One region of the Bacillus sp. SCT118 genome, then DNA from elsewhere that is predicted to be linked to it. Evidence: riboswitches for the same ligand, from Rfam matches in the RefSeq annotation. Region 1 holds a riboswitch; each other region holds the start of a gene.
What was found. Region 1 has a riboswitch for thiamine pyrophosphate ahead of thiU (HMP/thiamine ABC transporter substrate-binding protein ThiU). Riboswitches for the same ligand answer to the same signal wherever they lie in the genome.
Positions count from the first base shown of each region.

Region 2: it holds a riboswitch for thiamine pyrophosphate, as region 1 does, so the genes downstream of both, thiT (energy-coupled thiamine transporter ThiT) here and thiU (HMP/thiamine ABC transporter substrate-binding protein ThiU) in region 1, are expected to answer to the same signal.
Region 3: it holds a riboswitch for thiamine pyrophosphate, as region 1 does, so the genes downstream of both, ylmB (N-formyl-4-amino-5-aminomethyl-2-methylpyrimidine deformylase) here and thiU (HMP/thiamine ABC transporter substrate-binding protein ThiU) in region 1, are expected to answer to the same signal.

Region 1 is NZ_CP191225.1:2,670,289-2,677,967, forward strand. Features, by position in the region: gene ACQVGT_RS13545 (PepSY domain-containing protein) at 1-134, opposite strand, end outside; gene ACQVGT_RS13550 (PepSY domain-containing protein) at 226-906, opposite strand; gene ykoH (two-component system sensor histidine kinase YkoH) at 903-2,267, opposite strand; gene ykoG (two-component system response regulator YkoG) at 2,271-2,957, opposite strand; TPP riboswitch at 3,059-3,171, shown strand; gene thiU (HMP/thiamine ABC transporter substrate-binding protein ThiU) at 3,267-3,869, shown strand; gene ACQVGT_RS13570 (ECF transporter S component) at 3,871-4,470, shown strand; gene ACQVGT_RS13575 (ABC transporter ATP-binding protein) at 4,457-6,100, shown strand; gene thiX (HMP/thiamine ABC transporter permease ThiX) at 6,075-6,839, shown strand; gene rsbRB (RsbT co-antagonist RsbRB) at 6,872-7,679, opposite strand, start outside.
Region 2 is NZ_CP191225.1:1,071,208-1,078,886, reverse strand. Features, by position in the region: rRNA gene ACQVGT_RS05380 (23S ribosomal RNA) at 1-1,590, opposite strand, end outside; rRNA gene ACQVGT_RS05375 (16S ribosomal RNA) at 1,761-3,310, opposite strand; TPP riboswitch at 3,775-3,876, shown strand; gene thiT (energy-coupled thiamine transporter ThiT) at 3,976-4,554, shown strand; partial or broken gene ACQVGT_RS05365 (GNAT family N-acetyltransferase) at 4,596-5,117, opposite strand; gene floT (flotillin lipid rafts scaffold protein FloT) at 5,135-6,664, opposite strand; gene ACQVGT_RS05355 (NfeD family membrane protein) at 6,685-7,209, opposite strand; gene ACQVGT_RS05350 (DinB family protein) at 7,377-7,679, shown strand, end outside.
Region 3 is NZ_CP191225.1:2,458,527-2,466,205, forward strand. Features, by position in the region: gene sepF (cell division protein SepF) at 1-447, opposite strand, end outside; gene ACQVGT_RS12460 (YggS family pyridoxal phosphate-dependent enzyme) at 444-1,136, opposite strand; gene pgeF (peptidoglycan editing factor PgeF) at 1,143-1,979, opposite strand; gene ACQVGT_RS12470 (YlmC/YmxH family sporulation protein) at 2,142-2,387, opposite strand; gene ylmB (N-formyl-4-amino-5-aminomethyl-2-methylpyrimidine deformylase) at 2,470-3,750, opposite strand; TPP riboswitch at 3,838-3,939, opposite strand; gene ACQVGT_RS12480 (ABC transporter ATP-binding protein) at 3,952-4,746, opposite strand; gene sigG (RNA polymerase sporulation sigma factor SigG) at 4,894-5,676, opposite strand; gene sigE (RNA polymerase sporulation sigma factor SigE) at 5,816-6,535, opposite strand; gene spoIIGA (sigma-E processing peptidase SpoIIGA) at 6,598-7,527, opposite strand.

The DNA.
Region 1 (7,679 bases):
TGTTCAGTGAGTGCATCCGTCTTAGAAGAAGCCTGTCTGTTTTCATTGTTTTCTGTGGCAAACGCGTTGTAGCTGAATCCTCCGGCCGCTAGGCACCCTGCTAAAAGACCAACCATCCATTTTTTCTTGAGCATTTGTGAGTCCTCCTTTGTTTTGTATGAGTACAGTTTACACACTCAACATGAAAGGAAAACGAGAGCAAGATGAGAATTTGATGAGAAACCGTCAGTCTTCATACACAATGTTAGCTATCTTTCCTGTGTAGGCATTGATTTTCACTGTCGCTTCCTTATTATCAGGAAGATCAACGTCCACTTCAAAGATGAGAGTGCCCTCACTTTCTTCGAGATCTGCGTCATCCGCTGTTCCGCCCGTTTTTCGCTCTGCAATTGTTTTGGCTTCTTTTTTCGTAATCGGCGTTTTTTGTTGATCTTTGCTGCTGATTTGATCGGCAGACAAGACTGTTTTTGCCTGCATGTCTACCTTCACTTCGTATGTTTTCCCGTCTTCTTTTTGTATGGTATAAGTGGCAACTTGACTTTGCCGTGTTTGTTTTTTGACCGTTCCCGGCACCCGCTCAAGCGCAAGATGCTCAGCTTCTTTTTCTGTCATGGCAGATGGATTCACTGCTTTTACTCTATTCATTGAAAGAATGTCAGCCGATATTGCATCTGCTTTTACAAAGTAAGTTCCCTTTGGATTTTCAAGGGTTATATCATATGTTTTTTTATCCTTTGATTGTTTTGCTTTCGTGACCTTGCCTTCATAGGAGGCTTCGACTTTTTTTACGACAGTCTCCTTTGACAGTATGTTCTCATGGGTTTGCCGAATGATGAGAAACGTACAGATGATGACAACTAAAATGGCTGCTGCAGCAAAAGATACTGTTTTTATTGTTTTCGTCATCGGCCTCCCCCATTCTGTTCGCTGAATTGCATGGTGACAGCTGTTCCTTGTCCCGGCTTGCTTTTGACAGACAGCTCAATGCCATGCTCATCAGCGATTTGCTTGGCAATGGAAAGGCCTAAACCCGTTCCGCCTGTTTTTCTGTTTCGTGCCTCATCTGCCCGGTAGAACCGTTCGAACAAATGCGGGATATGCTCATCAGGTATTCCGATGCCTTCATCCCTCACTGATAGAAACGGCCGTCCATTCCTCGTTCCGGCTGACATCTCAATAGGCTTTTCACTATACTTGATTGCATTATCAAGCAAAATGGTCAACAGCTGCTTGATGCGTTCTTCATCAGCCTTTACAAGCAGGCTCTCTTTATCTGTTTCAAGCAATATGTCACGCTGATAAACGGACTGGAGCGTTTGCATAACCGCGCGCGTCGCTTCAATCAGATCGATTGTTTTCAGATCAAGCTCGAGTCCTTGATGGCTTTTGGCCAGCGCCAAAAGCTGATTGGTCAGTTTTTTCATATGCACCGCTTCTGAGTGAATGGCTTCTATCGACTCCTCAAGCACCTCCGGCTTTTTTGCCCCCCACCGCTTCATCAGGCTGCTGTAGCTTTCTATAATAGTGAGCGGGGTTTTCAATTCGTGTGAAGCATCTTGAACAAATTGCTGCTGTTTATCATAGTGCTCCTTCAGCATCATTGCCATTTCATTAAATGTCAGCCCCATTTGATACAATTCATCGTTGGACTGTCCTTCTAAAGAAATCGTTTTAAATTCTTTGTCTCGCTGTATGTCTTTCATTGTGATCATTAATCGTCTGATCGGATTGATGATTCGGCGGGCTAGCAAGCTGCCGGCAAAAAAAGAAGCAATGCATACAGCAGCACTTGCAGCGATTAAGATGATTTTCAACAGAAACAGACTCTCTTCTGTGTTCTCCAGTCTTTCAACCAGCTGAAGAGACACCACTTGTCCATCGGTCCAAATCACCGGAACAGCAGCCTCGGCAAACAGCTTGCCGTCATGTTTCCTCACATCTGCCGTTTCTCCGCTATGAAAAGAGAGAGGAAAATCTTTATAGGCTTTTTCTTTTGTGATCGTCATAACGGCTTTTTGATCACCATTCACTACACGCACCATGCCATTTGCCGGAAGATAGGCCTGCAGCATATCCTGCAAAGCCACTCCTTCTGTTTCAGCGGCACGCAGCGCTTCGGCAATGTTATCCGTCTCATCAGCAAGCCGGGCCGCATCCTTTGATGTCAGCGCAGACGAAAAAATGAGATATACTGCGGTATGAACCAAAATTAATAAAATCAACAGTGATATTGATGTGTATAGATGAATCTTGGTCTTCAGCTTCATCGTTTACCCCTTAATGGCATAGCCGACCCCGCGAATCGTATGGATCAGCTGTTTTTCGTAAGGATAGTCCAGTTTTTTTCTGATGTATCTTATGTAGACGTCCACGACATTTGTATCACCGATATAATCAAATCCCCATACCGAGCTTAGAATTTGCTCCCGTGTCAGCACTTGCTGCGGATGCTTTAGCATATAGACGAGTAAATCAAATTCCCGCGGCGTTAATTCCACCTCTTTGTCTCCGCGTCTCACTTCACGGTTTTTTTCGTTCACCCGCAAATCGTCATATGTAAGAAAGGTGCCGATATCTTCCGTTTTTGTTCCATTTTGTCGCAGCGCCGCCCTGATTCTCGCAAGCAATTCCTCGATTTCAAACGGCTTGGTGACATAGTCATTCGCACCGATATCCAGACCTGTTACCTTATCAGGAATACTGTCTCGCGCCGTTAATAATATGACCGGTGTCTGCGGATCCGTTTTTCTCAAGCGGCGCAGCACTTCCAGTCCGCTAAGCCCCGGAAGCATGACATCAAGAAGCACCAAGGAATACCCGCCTTCCAATGCCGCATCCAGACCTTCTGTGCCATTGTGTTTGATGGTGACACTGTATCCTTCATATTCCAATTCAAGCTGAAGAACCCTGGCGATTTTTTCTTCATCTTCCACAATTAATATGTGTCCTTTTTCCAAATTTGATCATCCTCTCCCGTCCCTATATGAAAAAAATGATTTCGTTGTTTACAAAATGATTCTTATCATCTATTATGATGTCAAAATAAAAAATTGTATACGGAAAGCACTAGGGGTGCTGTTTTGGCTGAGATAAAGCGCGGAAGAAACGCGCTTTGATCCCTTATGACCCGATCTGGATAATACCAGCGTGGGGAAGTGCAGGTTGACCGAATGGTGTATTTTTTTGTGCGCTTAATCGATCTATGACTGCATATTCCCTTAGGATATGCAGTTTTTTATTTTATCAAAAAAAAGGAGGTCGGAGAAATGGAGCATATTTGCGGTACAAGCAGAATCGCCGGTTTTCGCTTCTCTTTATATCCGATGACGGATGATTTTATCAGTGTGATCAAGTCTGCGCTGAAAAAAACAGATACATCCAAGGTATGGACGAAAACCGACCATATCAGCACGGTGTTACGCGGATCGATTGATCATGTATTCGATGCTGCAAAAGCCATTTACCTTCATGCAGCAAACAGCGAACAACACATCGTCATGAACGGCACGTTTTCCATTGGATGCCCGGGTGACACACAGGGGGATACATATCTTTCCAAAGGTGATAAGCGTGTCAACGAAGATGCTGTCCAAGGCTTGAAGGCGGAAGCGCCGTGCCAATTTGCCCTTTATCCAATGAACGAGCCGGATTATATGGGATTGATTATGAAGGCTGTCGACATTGCAAAAGCCCAAGGCACTTTCGTACAGGGTGTCCATTACGCGAGCGAGCTTGACGGGGATGCGCATGACGTATTCAGCACATTGGAAGCCGTTTTCCGCTTGGCTGAGCAGCAAACAAACCACATCACCATGACTGTGAATCTTTCGGCTAACAGTCCATCAAGAAAAAACAGAAAGCAGGGATAACATGAAAAGCTGGAAAGTAAAAGAAATTGTCATCATGTCCGTTATCAGTATCGTATTTGCCGTTGTTTATTTATTATTTACACATTTCGGAAACGTGCTTGCAGGTATGTTTGGGCCAATCGCCTATGAACCGATTTACGGCATTTGGTTTATCGTTTCGGTGATCGCCGCGTACATGATTCGAAAACCGGGTGCGGCGCTCGTTTCTGAAATCATTGCTGCTCTCGTTGAGTGCCTGCTGGGAAATCCGTCTGGCCCGATGGTCATCGTCATTGGCATTGTTCAAGGGCTCGGGGCTGAGGCTGTATTTCTTGCAACACGCTGGAAAGCATACTCTCTCCCTGTCCTTATGCTGGCCGGTATGGGGTCTTCAGTAGCCAGCTTTATCTATGATCTCTTTGTTTCTGGCTATGCAGCCTATTCACCAGGTTATCTGCTCATTATGCTTGTGATCCGCCTCATTTCCGGCGCGCTTTTGGCGGGACTTCTCGGAAAAGCTGTCAGCGACTCTCTCGCTTTTACAGGTGTGTTAAACGGAATGGCACTCGGAAAGGAACTGAAAAAGAAACGGAAGCGGGCGTCAGAACATGCAAGCCTTTGATGAGCTTCTGACGGTTGAGCAGCTCAGCTTCTCTTATGAAGAAGACGAGAAACCGGTTTTTCAAGACATTTCGTTTGAGCTTCAAAAAGGAGAATGTGTTTTATTATTAGGACCGAGCGGATGCGGTAAAAGCTCGCTCGCCCTTTGTTTAAACGGTCTATATCCGGAGGCTTGCGACGGCATTCAGTCCGGACATGTCTTTCTATTTCAAAAGCCGGTCACAGATGCTGAAACCTCCGAAACGATTGCTCAGCATGCCGGGGTCGTTTTTCAGGATCCTGATCAGCAGTTCTGTATGCTGACGGTGGAGGACGAAATTGCGTTCGGACTGGAAAATCTGCAAATTCCAAAAGAAGAAATGACAGAGAAAATCAACGCCGTATTAGAAAAATTACGCATTACCCATTTAAAAGAAAAAACGATCTCAACCCTTTCAGGAGGACAAAAGCAGAAAGTGGCTCTCGCCTGTATTTTGGCGATGGAGCCTGAGCTTATTATTTTAGATGAGCCGACCTCTCTTTTAGACCCTTTCTCAGCGCGGGAGTTCGTTCATCTGATGAAAGATCTTCAGCGGGAAAAAGGTTTCAGCCTCCTCGTCATTGAGCACCAGCTTGATGAATGGGCGCCTTGGATTGAGAGAACGATCGTGCTCGACAAATCAGGCAAAAAGGCGCTGGATGGCCTGACGAAAAATCTATTTCAGCATGAAGCGGAGACACTAAAGAAATTGGGCATCGCCATTCCAAAGGTCTGTCATCTGCAGGAAAAGCTGAGTATGCCGTTTACTTTATCAAAAGAGATGCTGTTCAAAGAGCCTATTCCTGCCGGGCATGCCAAAAAGAAGAAAGCCCCTTCTGGGGAGAGTGTGCTTGAAGTCAGCAGCCTTTCGTTCGCGAGAGGACCGCAGGCGATTTTCAAAGACATCAGCTTTTCGTTGCGCGAAGGTTCTTTAACGGCGCTTGTCGGTCCGAACGGAACTGGAAAATCGACGCTCCTATCAGTTTTGGCCCGTCTCATGAAACCGCAAAGCGGCAAAATCCTTCTTAATGACCAGCCGCTGCAGAAATATAAAGAAAAAGAATTGCGTAAACGGATGGGATTTGTTTTTCAAAACCCTGAGCATCAATTCGTCACCGATACGGTGTATGACGAGCTTCTGTTCGGCCAGAAAGCAAATGCTGAAACTGAGAAAAAAGCGCAACACCTGCTGCAGCGTTTTGGTCTTGCGCATTTGGCTGATCATCATCCGTTTGCGATCAGCCAAGGGCAAAAACGGCGACTGAGCGTTGCTACTATGCTCATGCATGACGTAAAGGTTCTATTATTAGACGAACCAACCTTTGGCCAGGATGCCCGCACGGCGGCTGAATGCATGGAAATGATTCAGCGTATCAAGGCAGAGGGAACTGCTGTCCTTATGATTACACACGATATGGAGCTAGTCTCTTCGTATGCTGACAGCGTGCTTGTGCTTCACGATACGGGCCTGGCCTTTGACGGATCTCCAGAGCAGTTGTTTTCTCAAGAAACAGGGCTTGTCCAAAAAGCAAAGCTCACCCTTCCCCTTCTATATGAATGGATGGCATATCAAGAGGAGGTGCGTGATGAAGCAGCCGTTACATCTCATTAATCCGACTGTGAAAGCGGCGGCGGTTTTTTGTTGTGTCGTCATGCTGTCGTTTATTTACAACCCTTACACTCCGGCATGTTTTTATATCATCATCGTTGCGGGCGTTTTACTGGCGGCCGGAATCCCATTGAAAAAATGGTTGTTGTTTACGATTCCGTTTTTGATTTTAGCATTCGGGTGCGTGTGGACAGCCGCAGTTTTTGGAAAGGTGCCGACAACACCGGATAATTTTTTGTTTCAAGCAGGCCCTATCTCAATTAACAGCGATAATGTGTCTGTCGGCATCTCTCTCGGGTTTCGTATTTTATGCTTCTCCGCCTTATCGATGATGTTTGTTTTTACAACCGATCCGATTTTATTTATGCTGAGCCTTGTCCAGCAGTGCAGGCTCTCACCAAAGCTCGCGTACGGTGTCATTGCAGGCTTTCGCTTTCTTCCGCTGCTAAAGGATGAGGTCCAGCTGATTCAGCAGGCTCATAAAATCAGAGGAGGAGCGGCGGAGAGCGGCATCATTAATAAAATCAGTGCGTTAAAACGATATACCATACCGCTATTGGCAAGCGCCATCAGAAAAGCGGAACGGACAGCGCTTGCGATGGAATCGAAAGGTTTTACAGGAAGCAGAAACCGGACATATTACAGGACATTGAGCGTGAACCGGCGCGACTGGCTGTTCTTTTGCCTCGTTCTCTTGTTATTCGCAGGATCTTTTCTCGTATCTTTCTGTTTTGCCTCATAAAAAATCCGCTATCGACGATAGCGGATTTTTTCTTATTGATGATAATTTAATGCTTGGGCAAGGTTGGTTTTAATGGTAATATTCGAAAAGTCAATCCCCAGCTGTACAGCAGTTTGCGCAATTTCAGGCCTGATTCCTGACAGGGTTGACCGGACACCGATCAGATTGAGCGCCTCAATCAATTTAAAAATCTGGTGCGCCACCATCGTATCCACTACCACAACACCTGACAGATCAATTAACAGATGCTCCACGCGTCTTTTCGCACAAGCTTGAAGCGTGTTTTCCAGAATAAACTTCGCCCGTTCGGTATCAATGTCACCGACAAGAGGCAGCAGAGCTGTTGATTTGCTCAGGGTAATGACAGGTGAGCTTAATTCCAATATCATTTCTCTTTGGGCGTTTAATTGCTGCTTGGCATTCATTTCAGCGTGATCAACGAATGTATAAATGGTGAAATCAAATACTTTTACAATCAAATCTGCCCATTTTTGCTTCTCTCCCGGTTCAAACGCTGACTCATTTTCTTCTGCAAACTTCTCAAAATACTTCGTATATAATCTCCTGTTTCTCATAAACTCCCGAATGACATACTGAACCGGTGTGTCGAGATGTTTTTGATCGTTGGTCAGCTCAATGACCCACTCTTGAAACTCTTCGAGAAATTGTTTTTCCGGTAAAACATACATGTAATTCAGATGCCGGTAAAATTCTCTGTCCTGCTCTTTCAATTCTTCCGTTACTGTTGCATTATGTAGGGCGTAAAGCGAATTCGGATCACTTTCCTCCATCGTTTCAATCCATTCCTCGGCCATTTGTTCCACATGCTCTGAAAAAAAT
Region 2 (7,679 bases), 1.6 Mb from region 1:
GCTACTATATTTCGCTCGCCATCACAGCTCAGCCTTATGGGAAACGGATTTGCCTATTTCCCAGCCTAACTGCTTGGACGCGGATATCCAATACCGCGCTTACCCTATCCTCCTGCGTCCCCCCATTGCTCAAATGGTGAGGAGGTGGTACAGGAATATCAACCTGTTGTCCATCGCCTACGCCTTTCGGCCTCGGCTTAGGTCCCGACTAACCCTGAGCGGACGAGCCTTCCTCAGGAAACCTTAGGCATTCGGTGGAGGGGATTCTCACCCCTCTTTCGCTACTCATACCGGCATTCTCACTTCTAAGCGCTCCACCAGTCCTTCCGGTCTGGCTTCACAGCCCTTAGAACGCTCTCCTACCACTGTTCGAAGAACAGTCCGCAGCTTCGGTGATACGTTTAGCCCCGGTACATTTTCGGCGCAGAGTCACTCGACCAGTGAGCTATTACGCACTCTTTAAATGGTGGCTGCTTCTAAGCCAACATCCTGGTTGTCTAAGCAACTCCACATCCTTTTCCACTTAACGTATACTTTGGGACCTTAGCTGGCGGTCTGGGCTGTTTCCCTTTCGACTACGGATCTTATCACTCGCAGTCTGACTCCCAAGGATAAGTCATTGGCATTCGGAGTTTGACTGAATTCGGTAACCCGGTAGGGGCCCCTAGTCCAATCAGTGCTCTACCTCCAAGACTCTTACCTTGAGGCTAGCCCTAAAGCTATTTCGGAGAGAACCAGCTATCTCCAGGTTCGATTGGCATTTCACCCCTACCCACACCTCATCCCCGCACTTTTCAACGTGCGTGGGTTCGGGCCTCCATTCAGTGTTACCTGAACTTCACCCTGGACATGGGTAGATCACCTGGTTTCGGGTCTACGACCACGTACTCATGCGCCCTATTCAGACTCGCTTTCGCTGCGGCTCCGCATCTTCTGCTTAACCTTGCACGGGATCGTAACTCGCCGGTTCATTCTACAAAAGGCACGCCATCACCCGTTAACGGGCTCTGACTACTTGTAGGCACACGGTTTCAGGATCTCTTTCACTCCCCTTCCGGGGTGCTTTTCACCTTTCCCTCACGGTACTGGTTCACTATCGGTCACTAGGGAGTATTTAGCCTTGGGAGATGGTCCTCCCGGATTCCGACGGAATTTCACGTGTTCCGCCGTACTCAGGATCCACTCAGGAGAGAACGAAGTTTTGACTACAGGGCTGTTACCTCCTATGGCGGGCCTTTCCAGACCTCTTCATCTACCTCGTTCTTTTGTAACTCCGTACAGAGTGTCCTACAACCCCAAGAGGCAAGCCTCTTGGTTTGGGCTGATCCCGTTTCGCTCGCCGCTACTCAGGGAATCGCATTTGCTTTCTCTTCCTCCGGGTACTTAGATGTTTCAGTTCCCCGGGTCTGCCTTCTCATATCCTATGAATTCAGATATGGATACCACTCCATTACGAGTGGTGGGTTTCCCCATTCGGAAATCTCCGGATCAAAGCTTGCTTACAGCTCCCCGAAGCATATCGGTGTTCGTCCCGTCCTTCATCGGCTCCTAGTGCCAAGGCATCCACCGTGCGCCCTTTCTAACTTAACCGTTAAAAAGAATCACTATGTGATATCTTGTATTACTAATTGAATGTGATGTCTACTGTTATCTAGTTTTCAAAGAACACGTTTCGAAGGAATGAGCCTTCAAAACTAAACAAGACAGGGAACGTTCTGTTTATAAGACCCAAGGTCTTATATTCCGTATAATATCCTTAGAAAGGAGGTGATCCAGCCGCACCTTCCGATACGGCTACCTTGTTACGACTTCACCCCAATCATCTGTCCCACCTTCGGCGGCTGGCTCCTAAAAGGTTACCTCACCGACTTCGGGTGTTACAAACTCTCGTGGTGTGACGGGCGGTGTGTACAAGGCCCGGGAACGTATTCACCGCGGCATGCTGATCCGCGATTACTAGCGATTCCAGCTTCACGCAGTCGAGTTGCAGACTGCGATCCGAACTGAGAACAGATTTGTGGGATTGGCTTAACCTCGCGGTTTCGCTGCCCTTTGTTCTGTCCATTGTAGCACGTGTGTAGCCCAGGTCATAAGGGGCATGATGATTTGACGTCATCCCCACCTTCCTCCGGTTTGTCACCGGCAGTCACCTTAGAGTGCCCAACTGAATGCTGGCAACTAAGATCAAGGGTTGCGCTCGTTGCGGGACTTAACCCAACATCTCACGACACGAGCTGACGACAACCATGCACCACCTGTCACTCTGCCCCCGAAGGGGACGTCCTATCTCTAGGATTGTCAGAGGATGTCAAGACCTGGTAAGGTTCTTCGCGTTGCTTCGAATTAAACCACATGCTCCACCGCTTGTGCGGGCCCCCGTCAATTCCTTTGAGTTTCAGTCTTGCGACCGTACTCCCCAGGCGGAGTGCTTAATGCGTTAGCTGCAGCACTAAGGGGCGGAAACCCCCTAACACTTAGCACTCATCGTTTACGGCGTGGACTACCAGGGTATCTAATCCTGTTCGCTCCCCACGCTTTCGCTCCTCAGCGTCAGTTACAGACCAGAGAGTCGCCTTCGCCACTGGTGTTCCTCCACATCTCTACGCATTTCACCGCTACACGTGGAATTCCACTCTCCTCTTCTGCACTCAAGTTCCCCAGTTTCCAATGACCCTCCCCGGTTGAGCCGGGGGCTTTCACATCAGACTTAAGAAACCGCCTGCGAGCCCTTTACGCCCAATAATTCCGGACAACGCTTGCCACCTACGTATTACCGCGGCTGCTGGCACGTAGTTAGCCGTGGCTTTCTGGTTAGGTACCGTCAAGGTGCCGCCCTATTCGAACGGTACTTGTTCTTCCCTAACAACAGAGCTTTACGATCCGAAAACCTTCATCACTCACGCGGCGTTGCTCCGTCAGACTTTCGTCCATTGCGGAAGATTCCCTACTGCTGCCTCCCGTAGGAGTCTGGGCCGTGTCTCAGTCCCAGTGTGGCCGATCACCCTCTCAGGTCGGCTACGCATCGTCGCCTTGGTGAGCCGTTACCTCACCAACTAGCTAATGCGCCGCGGGTCCATCTGTAAGTGGTAGCCGAAGCCACCTTTTATGTTTGAACCATGCGGTTCAAACAACCATCCGGTATTAGCCCCGGTTTCCCGGAGTTATCCCAGTCTTACAGGCAGGTTACCCACGTGTTACTCACCCGTCCGCCGCTAACATCAGGGAGCAAGCTCCCATCTGTCCGCTCGACTTGCATGTATTAGGCACGCCGCCAGCGTTCGTCCTGAGCCAGGATCAAACTCTCCGATAAATGGATCACAGGTTAAGTTCACCGCATCCTGCGGTGACACCTGTGTGACCTGCGTCGTGCAGGCCCTAGTTTGACTGACTACGCACATCGCTGTGCGATTTATAAAAATGAATTAACAGGTACGTTTTGTCTTGTTTAGTTTTCAAAGATCATTTCGTCACTTCTCAATGAAGCATCTTTACCAATATAACATTCAGCTTCTTTTTTGTCAACAACTTTTTTCAAGTTGTTTTGAAGCATCTAGTTTGTGTCCGCTGTGCATCAGCGACGTTTAATAATATAACACCTGTATTTATTTATTGCAATAGTTTTTTTAAAAAATCTATAAAACAAATAAACTATAATCCTCGCCATGATTTCTAAAGCGTGTGTATCATATAACTTTCTTAAAAGAACATATACATCAGTCATGTGATCTTGTTGTTTTTTTCGTTTTCTTGTATAGTAGAAACGAACTAAATACTGATGACCACAAGGGGAGCATTAAAGCTGAGAGTGAGCGGTTTCGTTCTGACCCTTTGAACCTGTTAGTTAACGCTGGCGTAGGGATGTGGCAAAGTCAAATGAATTGCAGATCGTAAAGCAGTGCGTGGAACTTTTCTCATCCTTCCGCGTGCTGCTTTTTTGTTGTCCTTTTGGTTGTCTGTCAATGGAAGGAGATAGATATGAATCAATCTAAGCAACTGGTTCGCCTTATTGAAATTGCCATTATGACAGCGGCAGCCGTTATTTTAGACATTGTCTCAGGAATGTTTCTTAGCATGCCTCAAGGAGGCTCGGTCTCCATCATGATGATTCCGATCTTTTTAATTTCGTTTCGCTGGGGTGTCAAAGCAGGTCTTACTACAGGTTTGTTGACAGGTCTAGTACAAATAGCAATCGGAAACTTGTTTGCTCAACATCCTGTACAGCTATTGTTAGATTACATTGTCGCTTTCGCAGCAATCGGCATAAGCGGCTGTTTCGCTTCTTCTGTCCGTAAAGCCGCTGTATCAAAAACAAAAGGGAAATTGATTGTTTCAGTGGTCAGCGCAGTTTTTATCGGCAGTTTGCTGCGCTATGCCGCGCATGTCATTTCAGGAGCTGTGTTTTTCGGCAGCTTTGCTCCAAAAGGAACACCGGTATGGCTTTATTCTTTAACTTATAATGCGACTTACATGGTTCCTTCATTCATTATTTGTGCAATTGTCCTATGTTTATTATTTATGACAGCACCCCGTTTGCTTAAAAGTGACAAAGCGTAAAAATAACAATCCCCCAGCGAATTCCGCTGGGGGATTGTTCGTTATCTGTTAAGAAGTGTTTTTAAAGCTGAAAGATACGGCCAGCCAAGACCTACTTCTTTCAGCCTTACTCTGTCAATTTCAAAGTTGTCCTCCGCTACTCTTTCAGGAGAATAGGCCTGATAAAATATAATCGAGGGATTCTGCTCAATAACCCAAACAAACATACTTGAAAAACCATGTTGAAGCAAAAACTCCGCTCCTTTTGCTAAGAGCGCCCTGCCTGCACCTTATCGCTGGCGCTCTTCCAGAAGATAAATAGCGTATAACTCGCCGTCATAGACTTCTTGTTCAGAGCGAATAGGTCCAAATGAAGCAAAGCCGAATACTGAACCCTTTTCGTCCTGAGCAACAAATACTCCCTTTAACGAGCGACTTTTCCATTTGTCTTCAAATTCCTTATAGTTCAGGCTGTTTAAATAATCAATCGGGATAATTTCGTGGTATGTTGTCCTCCAGCTGTCTACATGCACTTTTGCAATGTCCTTTATATCCTCTAACTTCGCTTCACGTACAGTTACCATACGGTTCTGCCCTTTCCTTACTCTGATTTTTGGATCGTTTTGGCTTCTTTGATTTCATTGGTTAATTCATTAATGCTTTGTTTTACGTTTCCTTTTCCTGAAAAGTTCTCAAGCATTTCTTTTACATCAATTCCCGAGGATGCTTTTAAACTTTCTTGCAGACTTGACATTAAGTTCGTCGCATAGCTGGTTACTTTGTTTGCTCCGCTTGATTCACCGCTTCCTCCTGTATCGACAACGGTGATTTTATCAATATTTGAAAGAGGTGCCGCTGCTTGTTTCGCGTATTCCGGAAGCATTTTGACAATCATATCGAAAATCGCCGCCTGCCCGTACTGTTCAAAGGCAGCCGCAATTTTCTCTTTTGCTTCCGCTTCTGCAAGACCTTTCAGGCGGATAACCTCTGCCTCTGTCTCTCCTTTCGCTTTTTCCGCTTCTGCTTTTGCTAGCCCGTCAATTCTTACTTTTTCCGCCTCAGCCTTTGCCATTGCTTCAATACTGTACTTCTTGGCATCGGCTTCCGCGAGCTGTTTGGCTTTCTCAGCTGCTGCGGACTGCTCAACAGAATAACGGTCTGCATCGGCTTTTTTCTTTACCTCTGAGTCGTATTGACGTTCACGGCGAAGAATTTCTTTTTCTTCTAGTTCTATTTGTTTTTGGCGTTCGATAATTTTAACCTGCATTTCCTGCTCTGTGACTTGCTGGCGCGCTCTGGCAGTCTCTAAATCATATGCCTGGTCGGCATTCGCTTTTGCCGTATCTTGTTCTCTGCGGAATTCAGCCATTTTGAGCTGATTGAGTTTTTCAGCTTCAGCGATTTCCGTCGCCCGTTCAAGTTCTGATTTTTTTGCGTCTTTATCGGCTTCTGCCCGCTTAATTCGGGTTTCTTTATCAGCCTCTGCTGTTGCGATATCAGCATCGCGTTTTACTTGGGCAATTCTCGGTTTCCCTAATGATTCAAGATAACCGTTTTTATCACGAACATCTTTAATGGTAAACGAGACGATTACAAGCCCCATTTTCGCGAGATCCTGTGAAGCGACACGCTGCACCTCTTGAGAGAATTTTTCTCTGTTTTTATAGATTTCTTCTACTGTCATTGAGCCGAGAATGGAACGAAGGTGGCCTTCTAAAACCTCCCGCGCTTCCTGCTCACGGTCGTCTTTTGATTTCCCTAAAAATTGTTCGGCCGCTGTAGCGATTTCTCCTATAGAACCGCCGATTTTAATAATCGCAGTTCCATCGGCCATTACTGGCACTCCTTGTTCTGTATAGACTTCAGGTGTCGAAACATCGAGTTTGCTTGATAATAAGCTTAGCGGCTCTGCCTGCTGGAAGACGGGAAGGACAAAGGTTCCTCCGCCGCGGACGATTTTAATACGGTTGCCGCCTTCATCGACATGAACATTTTTATTCCCCAGATAGCTCCCTGTTACAATTAACGCTTCATCAGGCCCTGCTGTACGATACTTCGTAATAAACACAGCTATTAGTGCAATTAATAAAAAGAATACAACTCCGATGATCATTATAATCGGCATTGTCATATCAAATTCCTCCTTTTATGTTAAATGGGTTCATGCGGAGTAACCGAAAGAACTCCGTTGTTAATATCTACGACTAACACCGTTGTCCCGTAACTGATCTGCTGATTATCAAAACTGACCGCTGACTTTGAAATGGTGCCTCCTATCCCTTCTATGACCACTTCACCAAACCCGTCAACCGGAACAGCTGTAATCACTTTACCGAGTCTTCCTCTGAGATCATCTTCTCTATATGCCAATGATTCTTCTGCAGATGATAATGGTACCAGTACAAAGATGTGAAGCAATACCACCAGCATGATTGAAAGGATGCAAGATAAAAGCGCAATCAGCAAGCTTGACAGAGGCAATACGAGTTCACCTATATATCCGCCCGCTGAAAAACATGTGAAAAATGAGAGCACTAATGTCGGATTAAGAAACGGAATGCCTTCCAGCAGCCCTGCAAATACATCTCCGAAAAACAGAAATAACAGCGTAAGGCTGCCCGCAATAATAAGCGTATAAAGATAAATTGTTTGTATAGGTACTCCAAATAACTCCAATTTCCTCATCCTTTCTTCATCAATGCATTGATGAACGGCTGCCGTTACCATTTATACGAGACACCACGGGAAAAGTTTCAAAATTTTAAGACAAATAACCCATTTGAAGTGCTTTATAAATGATAATTGCTTATATATATGGTAATGTCATTTTAGGAGGAGATATGATGAGTATCTTTAATGAAGCCAGATTAGAAACGTGGAACGAATTGAAAGGACTTTCTGACGAAAAGCTGAACCAAAAGCCTTCTGCTGAAGAATGGAGCATACGGGAAGTTCTTGACCATTTGAAAAAAATCGATATGACCGCACAAAAAATGTTGAAGGAACGTGTAAAGGACGCTCCGATTAAAGAAATTGAAGAAAAACCGCTTGAGGTAGCACAGGACAGAAATAATAAACGGAAAGCCCCGAGTCATCTTGAGCCTGCGCATGATTTTATTTCAGGCAGCCAAATGAAACGTGAGCTT
Region 3 (7,679 bases), 210 kb from region 1:
CTGATGTTCGTCTTCAGATATGAGCTCAGAAATTGTGCCTGATACATCTACGTTGTCAGGCGTGCAGAGGAAAATATCTGAGCCGATTCTTTGAATATCGCCGCCAATGGCATAAACGGTTCCGCTTAAAAAGTCAACAATCCGCTTCGCCTGGTCATGCTGTATCCGCTGAAGATTGACGACAACTGCCCGCCGGTTCTTCAAATGGTCGGCTATTTCCTGCGCCTCCGCATAAACGCGCGGCTCACTCAACACCACTTTAGAGGATTTCTGAACACTTTGCAAGCTCACTACATTCTGTTTGCCCGCTGGTTTATTCCCGTTGTAAGGCGGCTTTTCTTTTTGCTCATGCTCCTCATGAGATTCCCGCTCTGTCTCAATATATTCATATTCGTATTCTTCATCTTCCATTGAGAAAAAGTTTTTCAGTTTATTTTTCATACTCATTGCTGTACACCCCCTGTTTCATTTCCGACTAACGATGAGCCGATTCTAATATAAGTAGCTCCTTCTTCAATTGCAATTTCAAAATCATTTGACATGCCCATCGACAGTTCAGTACACGGAGCGTTCGGCTGGTTCAGCTTCTGAACCTGGTCACGGAGTTCTCTCAGCGACCTGAAACAGCTTCTGATCTGATCTTGATCATCAGTCAGCGGAGCCATTGTCATCAGCCCGGCAACAAGGATATGTTCGAAACCGGAAAGCTCCTGTATGAATGGAATGACTTCTTCTTTTTTCATGCCGTGTTTAGAAGGCTCAAGAGAGGTATTGACCTGCACAAAGCATCGTACAGTACCTTCAGCCCGTTTTTCAATTTCTTTCGCTAATGAGAGCCGGTCTAGGGAATGGATATAGGAAACCGCATTGACGACAGATTTTGCTTTTCTTGATTGCAAACTGCCGATAAAATGCCATTCCGGATTCCCTTTCATCAATTCCTGTTTGCGGAGCAGTTCCGCATCCCGATTCTCTCCGAGGCAGGTGATGCCAGCATCTACTGCCTCCTGTGCTCTTTCAGGTGATACATATTTAGTGACTGCAATAACCGTAACTTCATCGGAGCTGCGGCCCGATCTGTTACATGCTTCGTTTATTCGTTCGTTTATATGTCGTAAATTATCAACAACACGCAAGATCTTTTATGCCTCCTTCATTCCGATAAAGGACATCATCCGTCCAGTTTTCCCCTGATCGCGGCGGTGAGAATAGAAAAGAGACGGCTCGCTTTCCGTGCATAAACCGCTGACAGAAATTTGTTCACTTGCCAAACCGCTGTCCATCAGTATAAGACGGTTCAGCTCTTTCAGATCAAGCTGATATTGTGCCTTTGCCGTCTGATTAACGGCAAGGTCTGCTGAAACCGGCAATGCGCGGACAGCATCCATGACGCGGTCGTCTACCGTATAGCATGCACCGCTGATAGACGGGCCAATAACAGCGTAAATATCTGAGGGATTTGAACCTTCCTTCTCAGTCCATTGCTTCACCATTTCTCTGCCAATCTGTTTGACGGTGCCTTTCCACCCGGCATGGGCGACTCCGACAAGCGACTTAACCGGATCATAAAAGAAAAGAGGCACACAATCAGCAAAGCATAATGCTAAAAATACATTTTTTTCATTTGTATAGAGCCCGTCCGTTGCTTTTAGAGCCGTGTGATACTCACGGGCGCCTTTTCCCCTATCCCTCTGCGTCACTTTCTGAACGCGATTATCATGTGTCTGATCAGCGAATACCCAAGACTGCAAATCAGTATTAAACATATCGGCAATATATTCACGATTTTTAACTACATCTGCATCTTTGTCATGAACGTGCAATCCTGTATTTAACGATTCAAAAGGCTTTTGGCTGACACCGCCGTTTTTTGTCGTAAATCCGGCAATGACCTCTTTGTTGTTTTGATTCGTTTGAGCCCAGTCTTGTATCATGAGTGTCGAGGGTGTGGTAAGACTGAATGGGTGATATGTATTCATGATGATCCAACCTTTCGACAAACATTTAAAAAAGCGGAATTTCCCACTTATTTTACCACATCTTACTGCATTCGTTGAGCGCCGATTTGCATATTTCTAAATGAAATGTGCCGGAAGAATCGAGACTTCCGGCATTTGCCAATCTGCGGCAGACAAGCAGGTTTATGCATGTGGTTCACTTAATCGGACTAAGATTACATCTTCCCCGATTTTTACTATATTTCGCCATGGAATGACCAATTCCTCTTCTTTTCCAAAAAATCCGAGAACTTTCCCATTTCCTCCGAGTATGATCGCCTGAATTTTTCCAGTAGTCACATTGATATCAATATCCCCAATACTCCCCAGCTTTTTTCCGTTTGAGACATTGACGACATCCTTTACCTGAAATTCTGAAATGCTGATCATTCCATCACGTCCTTTTTCCGTCCTTTTGTTCAAGTATATGAACGGGCAGGCTGAACCTTGTCAGCAAGAAGAAATTTTCATGTCATTGTTCTTTTTTCCGGCTGCACCAGCTGATGATAAAATCGAGTATAATTTTTGTATACTCTACTAGCTGCTCAATCGATACCTTCTCGTTCACGGAGTGTGCATTGTGCAGATCTCCAGGACCGTATATTACGCATGGAATACCGGCATCATACAGCCACCCGCCATCTGTAACTGATTGAGAAACGTCAATAATTGGACACTCCCGTTTCACTTTCTCATGAGAGGCAGTTAACGCTAAGACGCCTGGGTGGCCAGGGTCAACTTCCAATGCCGGAAAAATTTCTCCTCTGTCTTCTATCATGGATGAGCCTCCCCACTTGAATACAGGGCGGTTTTCCCTAAGCCAAATATCACTGTCACTCAGCCGATTGACGTAATCTTCTATTTCCGCTGCCACTTGGTCATGGGTTTCATTCGGATAAAAATGGACTGTGATCCACAGCCGGCATTCGTCCGCTATAAAAGCCGCATGTCTGCCGCCTTCTATAACTGCCGGGTTAATCGTATTTGTGCCTGGTTTAAAACCGGGATAACTTTTCATAATGGACCAGTGGCGCTCAAGTTCACCGAGCCCCGCAATGATTTTTGCCATTTTTTCAATTGCGCTTGCTCCGAATGTTCCTCCGCCTGCGTGAATCATATTCCGTCTCGTTCCATCATGAAATGTTTGACTGCTTTTGATTTCGATCCAGCCTGTAATGACACCACCTTGGCCTTGAATATGCATATCGCTCGTATCCGCGACAATTGCAAAATCAGCGTGGTAGCCCCTCTTGCAGCATTCAAGTGTGCCGGCTTCTCCAACTTCCTCCCCAATAACCGATTGCAGAATCAGATCACCGGGAAGCTCAATGCCGGCTTCACGAATTAATTTGACAGCAAACAGCACACAAGCCATTCCGCCCTTCATATCGGAAGCGCCTCGCCCGATTAAGAGACCGTTTTTTTCAATTGGATGAAACGGATTGTGCTCCCATTCTTCATCCTCTTTTACCTCTGCCACATCTACATGACCATTGATAATCAGGCTATAATAATCTGCTGAATCTGTTCCCTTTAGCTTCCCTACAACATTGGGCTCTCCAGGGTACACATCCCATTTGTCGATCGAGAATCCCAATTCATTTAAAAAACCCGCAATCCATGACTGAATGCCCTCTGTATTTCTTGCAGGCGGAGCGGGTGTTTGATAAGAAATCAGTGTTTTAGCAAGCTGAATAAGCTCCTCCTTTTGTTCTTCCACTTTTTTTTGCAAAGAGTCTATTTGTTGATCCAATGTAAATCCGCTCCTATTCTTTAAAATCAAAAAAGCCGTTTCAAATGTGATGAAACGGCTTAATAAAAACAAACGGAGTCCGATGTACTCCGCTTTTCACCGCTTCCCTCCGCTGGCATGATCCAGATCAGGTCAAAAGGGTTGAGACAAAGTCTCTCTCAGCTTCGCAAAGCACCCCTAGGATGAATCTATATATGTTTGTCAGGCATTCGTTATCGGCTCAGCTCTTGTTAAAAACGGCCGATCCTGATTCCATAATACATGGATTGGCGTATCAAAAAAAGCGGAAAGTACTTGATCAGTAAGCATTTCCTTTATTTCTCCGGATCCAAAGACCTCTCCCTGTTTTAATAAAAGGGCTTTATCAAAGACAGGCAAAATTTCTTCAGCATGATGAGTCACATAAAGGATAGATGGTGCATTTTCTTTGTTTGCAATGTATGTAATCGTATCTAACAACTTTTCCCGGGCAATAAAATCCAGCCCTGTGACTGGTTCATCCAGTATCAGCAACTCCGGATCGGCCATTAGTGCTCTAGCAATCAACGCTCTTTGTTTTTCCCCTTGAGAAAGGGTTTCATAGCGGCGATCGGCATATTCAATTGCTCCCAAGTCCTCTAACAAACCAATCGCTTTTTCCCTGGTTTCCTTACTTGGCGTTTCATATAACCCAATCGAAGCGTAAGCTCCGCTCAAAGCAATTTCAAAGGCTGAATCTGCCGGATACAATTTTTGCCGAAGAGCTGCTGAGACGAGGCCAATTTTACGTCTGAGCTTTTCCCCAAGCTCTGTTTTGCCAAATTCATGACCAAGCACCTGCATCTCGCCTGATGTTGGAAAATAATATGAGCAAAGCATATTTAACAGCGCTGTCTTCCCGGCGCCATTTAGGCCGTAAAGCACCCAATTTTCCTTTTCTTCCACCTTCCAATGAATATCTCTCAGTATCCATTTCCCATTCCGTTTTAGTGAGACATTGTCAAGCTGCAAAATCATCGTGGTCCTCCTCTTTATGGCCTTTTATAATTGTTTTAATTTTCATAAAACTTTGTACGAACTAGGATACCTTACTTTTTCCAAAACGTAAACCATCCGTAATCAATAGAAAAGCCTTTAAAACAACATCGTTTTAAAGGCTTTTCATTATTGATGAATATTTTTATTCATTTGTTTGATAGCCGCTTTTTCAAGTCTGGACACCTGCGCTTGAGAAATTCCGATTTCCTCGGCGACTTCCATTTGGGTTTTCCCTTGGAAGAACCGCTTTCTCAAAATCATTTTTTCCCTATCGTTCAGCCTTCTCATGCCCTCTTTTAAAGCCAGCTCTTCAATCCATTGTGAATCTGTATTGCGCTCATCACTGATTTGGTCCATCACATAGATCGGGTCTCCCCCGTCGTTATAGATCGGTTCAAATAGAGAAACCGGATCCTGGATGGCATCAAGCGCAAATACAATTTCCTCATGCGGTACTTCAAGAACTTTTGCGATGTCTTCTGCAGTCGGCTCCTTGCTTGTCTCACTGATTAACCGCTCTCTTACCTGAAGCGCCTTGTAAGCGATGTCCCGGAGTGATCTTGATACACGGATCGGGTTATTATCGCGTAAATACCTGCGGATCTCTCCGATAATCATAGGTACAGCGTATGTTGAAAACTTAACATTGTGGCTTAGGTCAAAATTATCAATGGATTTCATTAGTCCGATGCAGCCGACTTGAAATAAGTCATCAACATACTCCCCTCTGTTATTAAATCGTTGAATGACACTTAAGACAAGACGCAAGTTCCCGTTTACAAGCTTTTCTCTTGCTGAATCATCGCCTTCATCCTGCAGCTGCCTAAACAGCTTTCTCATCTCTTCATTCTTGAGTACTGGTAATTTGGAGGTATCCACCCCGCAGATTTCGACTTTATTTCTCGACACTTTTTTCCCTCCCTACAGGAGCTGCTGTACAACGTTAAGTATCTCCTTGGGTGGGAAAAATATGCACTGCACTCAGACCGAAAAACTGTCGAAATCAGGAAATCCCTGTAAAATCAAGGGGTTCTAACCATAAAATTTTTTACACCATTTTGTTGAACTCTTTTCTCAACCTTTTTATAATTCTTTTCTCAAGCCGCGAAATATAAGACTGAGAAATCCCCATCATATCCGCTACATCCTTTTGGGTTTTTTCTTCTTCACCGACAAGCCCAAACCGCAGCTCCATGATTTGCTTTTCTCTCTCATTAAGCTGTTCAAGCGCTTTTTTCAAAAGCTTTTTATCGACGTTAGCTTCTATGTCTTTAGTGATGATGTCATCGTCAGTGCCGAGCACATCAGAAAGCAAAAGCTCATTGCCGTCCCAATCAATATTAAGCGGTTCATCAAAGGAAACCTCTGAACGGATTTTGTTATTTCTTCTTAAATACATCAGGATTTCATTTTCTATACACCGGGAGGCATAGGTAGCAAGCTTGATTTTCTTTTCTGGATTGAATGTATTCACAGCTTTGATTAGACCGATGGTACCGATGCTGATTAAATCCTCTATATTAATTCCCGTATTTTCAAATTTACGGGCGATATATACGACCAGACGCAAATTGCGTTCAATTAGAATGGCGCGCGCCGCCTGATCGCCGTTTGGGAGCTTCATTAACAAAACCTGCTCCTCATCTTTAGATAATGGAGGCGGCAAGGCTTCACTCCCGCCTATGTAATAGACTTCATCACTTTTCAGCCCAAGTTTCATCAGCAGCTTATACCAGAGGTGCGTCAACCGTAATTTCAGTTTTTTCATCTTCCTCTCCCTTCTAAATGTCACGCCGTTTGAGTATGATAAGTAACGGACATTTGCGAACATTATGAAACGTGTTTGACAGCCTTGCCCGAAAGCATTTTCGGATGAATAATCGCGTCAAACTCTCCATCTGCCGACAGCTTTGTTGTGCTGATGCCGATTAAACATTTATCTGCAGAAATCATTTCTTCTTTTGTCATAATCGTTACGTGATCCGGTTTAACGCATAATAAAAATTGGTTTTGCTGACCAACTCCCCTGTATGGAATCAACCTCATTTTATCTAAAAAGCGAAAGGAATCATCGAGCTGTTCGATGGCTTCCAATGGGTCTGTGTTTCGAATGATCATCGTTTCGGCTGTTCCGAAAATCGGCTCCAGTTTATCAATGTAAATGATCATTACCGGCGTTTTTGTAAGAGGATCGTACAGCTGATTACCGGAATCAATCAGGCCTCTGACATGAAGTGTTTGGCTGCCCAAATCTGCCTGCACGCTGACTCGTTCCTCATATTGAATGTTTTTTGTTTCAATATCTTCAATTCTTCTTTTAGAAAAAAACCATAATGCTGGAAAGCCAGCAACAATAAACAACCAGCTGATCGGGTCTCCAAACCCTGTTTGATTGGTAATCATGATACCGTTTTGAACAATAGAATTTGACTGCAGCAAAGAATGGGCTCCGATAATTCCTCCCCCCATTAAAAAAGTGGCAAAATAAAAGGAAAACAAATTTTGAAAGAAAAACCGAAATCTTTTAAAGCCAAATGTCACCACCACAATCACAACTGAAAAAGCTAGCTTCCCAGCCGGATGTTCAACAATCGGCGAAAAAGGAGTAAACATCAAAAGGACAATACTGGAACCGATGAACGCTCCGCCTACCAGTCTTCTTTTTTTCACATGCCGTTTTAAAATAAATGCCGTGAGCAAAAGCAAAAGTGCATCAAAACAAAAGTTTAACAGCCAAATGACATCTAAATAGATTTTCACATCTGACTCCTTTCTTTCTTGCCTCACGCTGTTCCCCTTCTTGCTTCATAAGTATAAAGCAAGCTCTGTGGGAAAGTCTGTCAATTAATGTTGAGAGGAAAATACAATTTTTCAGGGAAATCTGCTTAATTTGTCGAGGAATTGTAATGAGA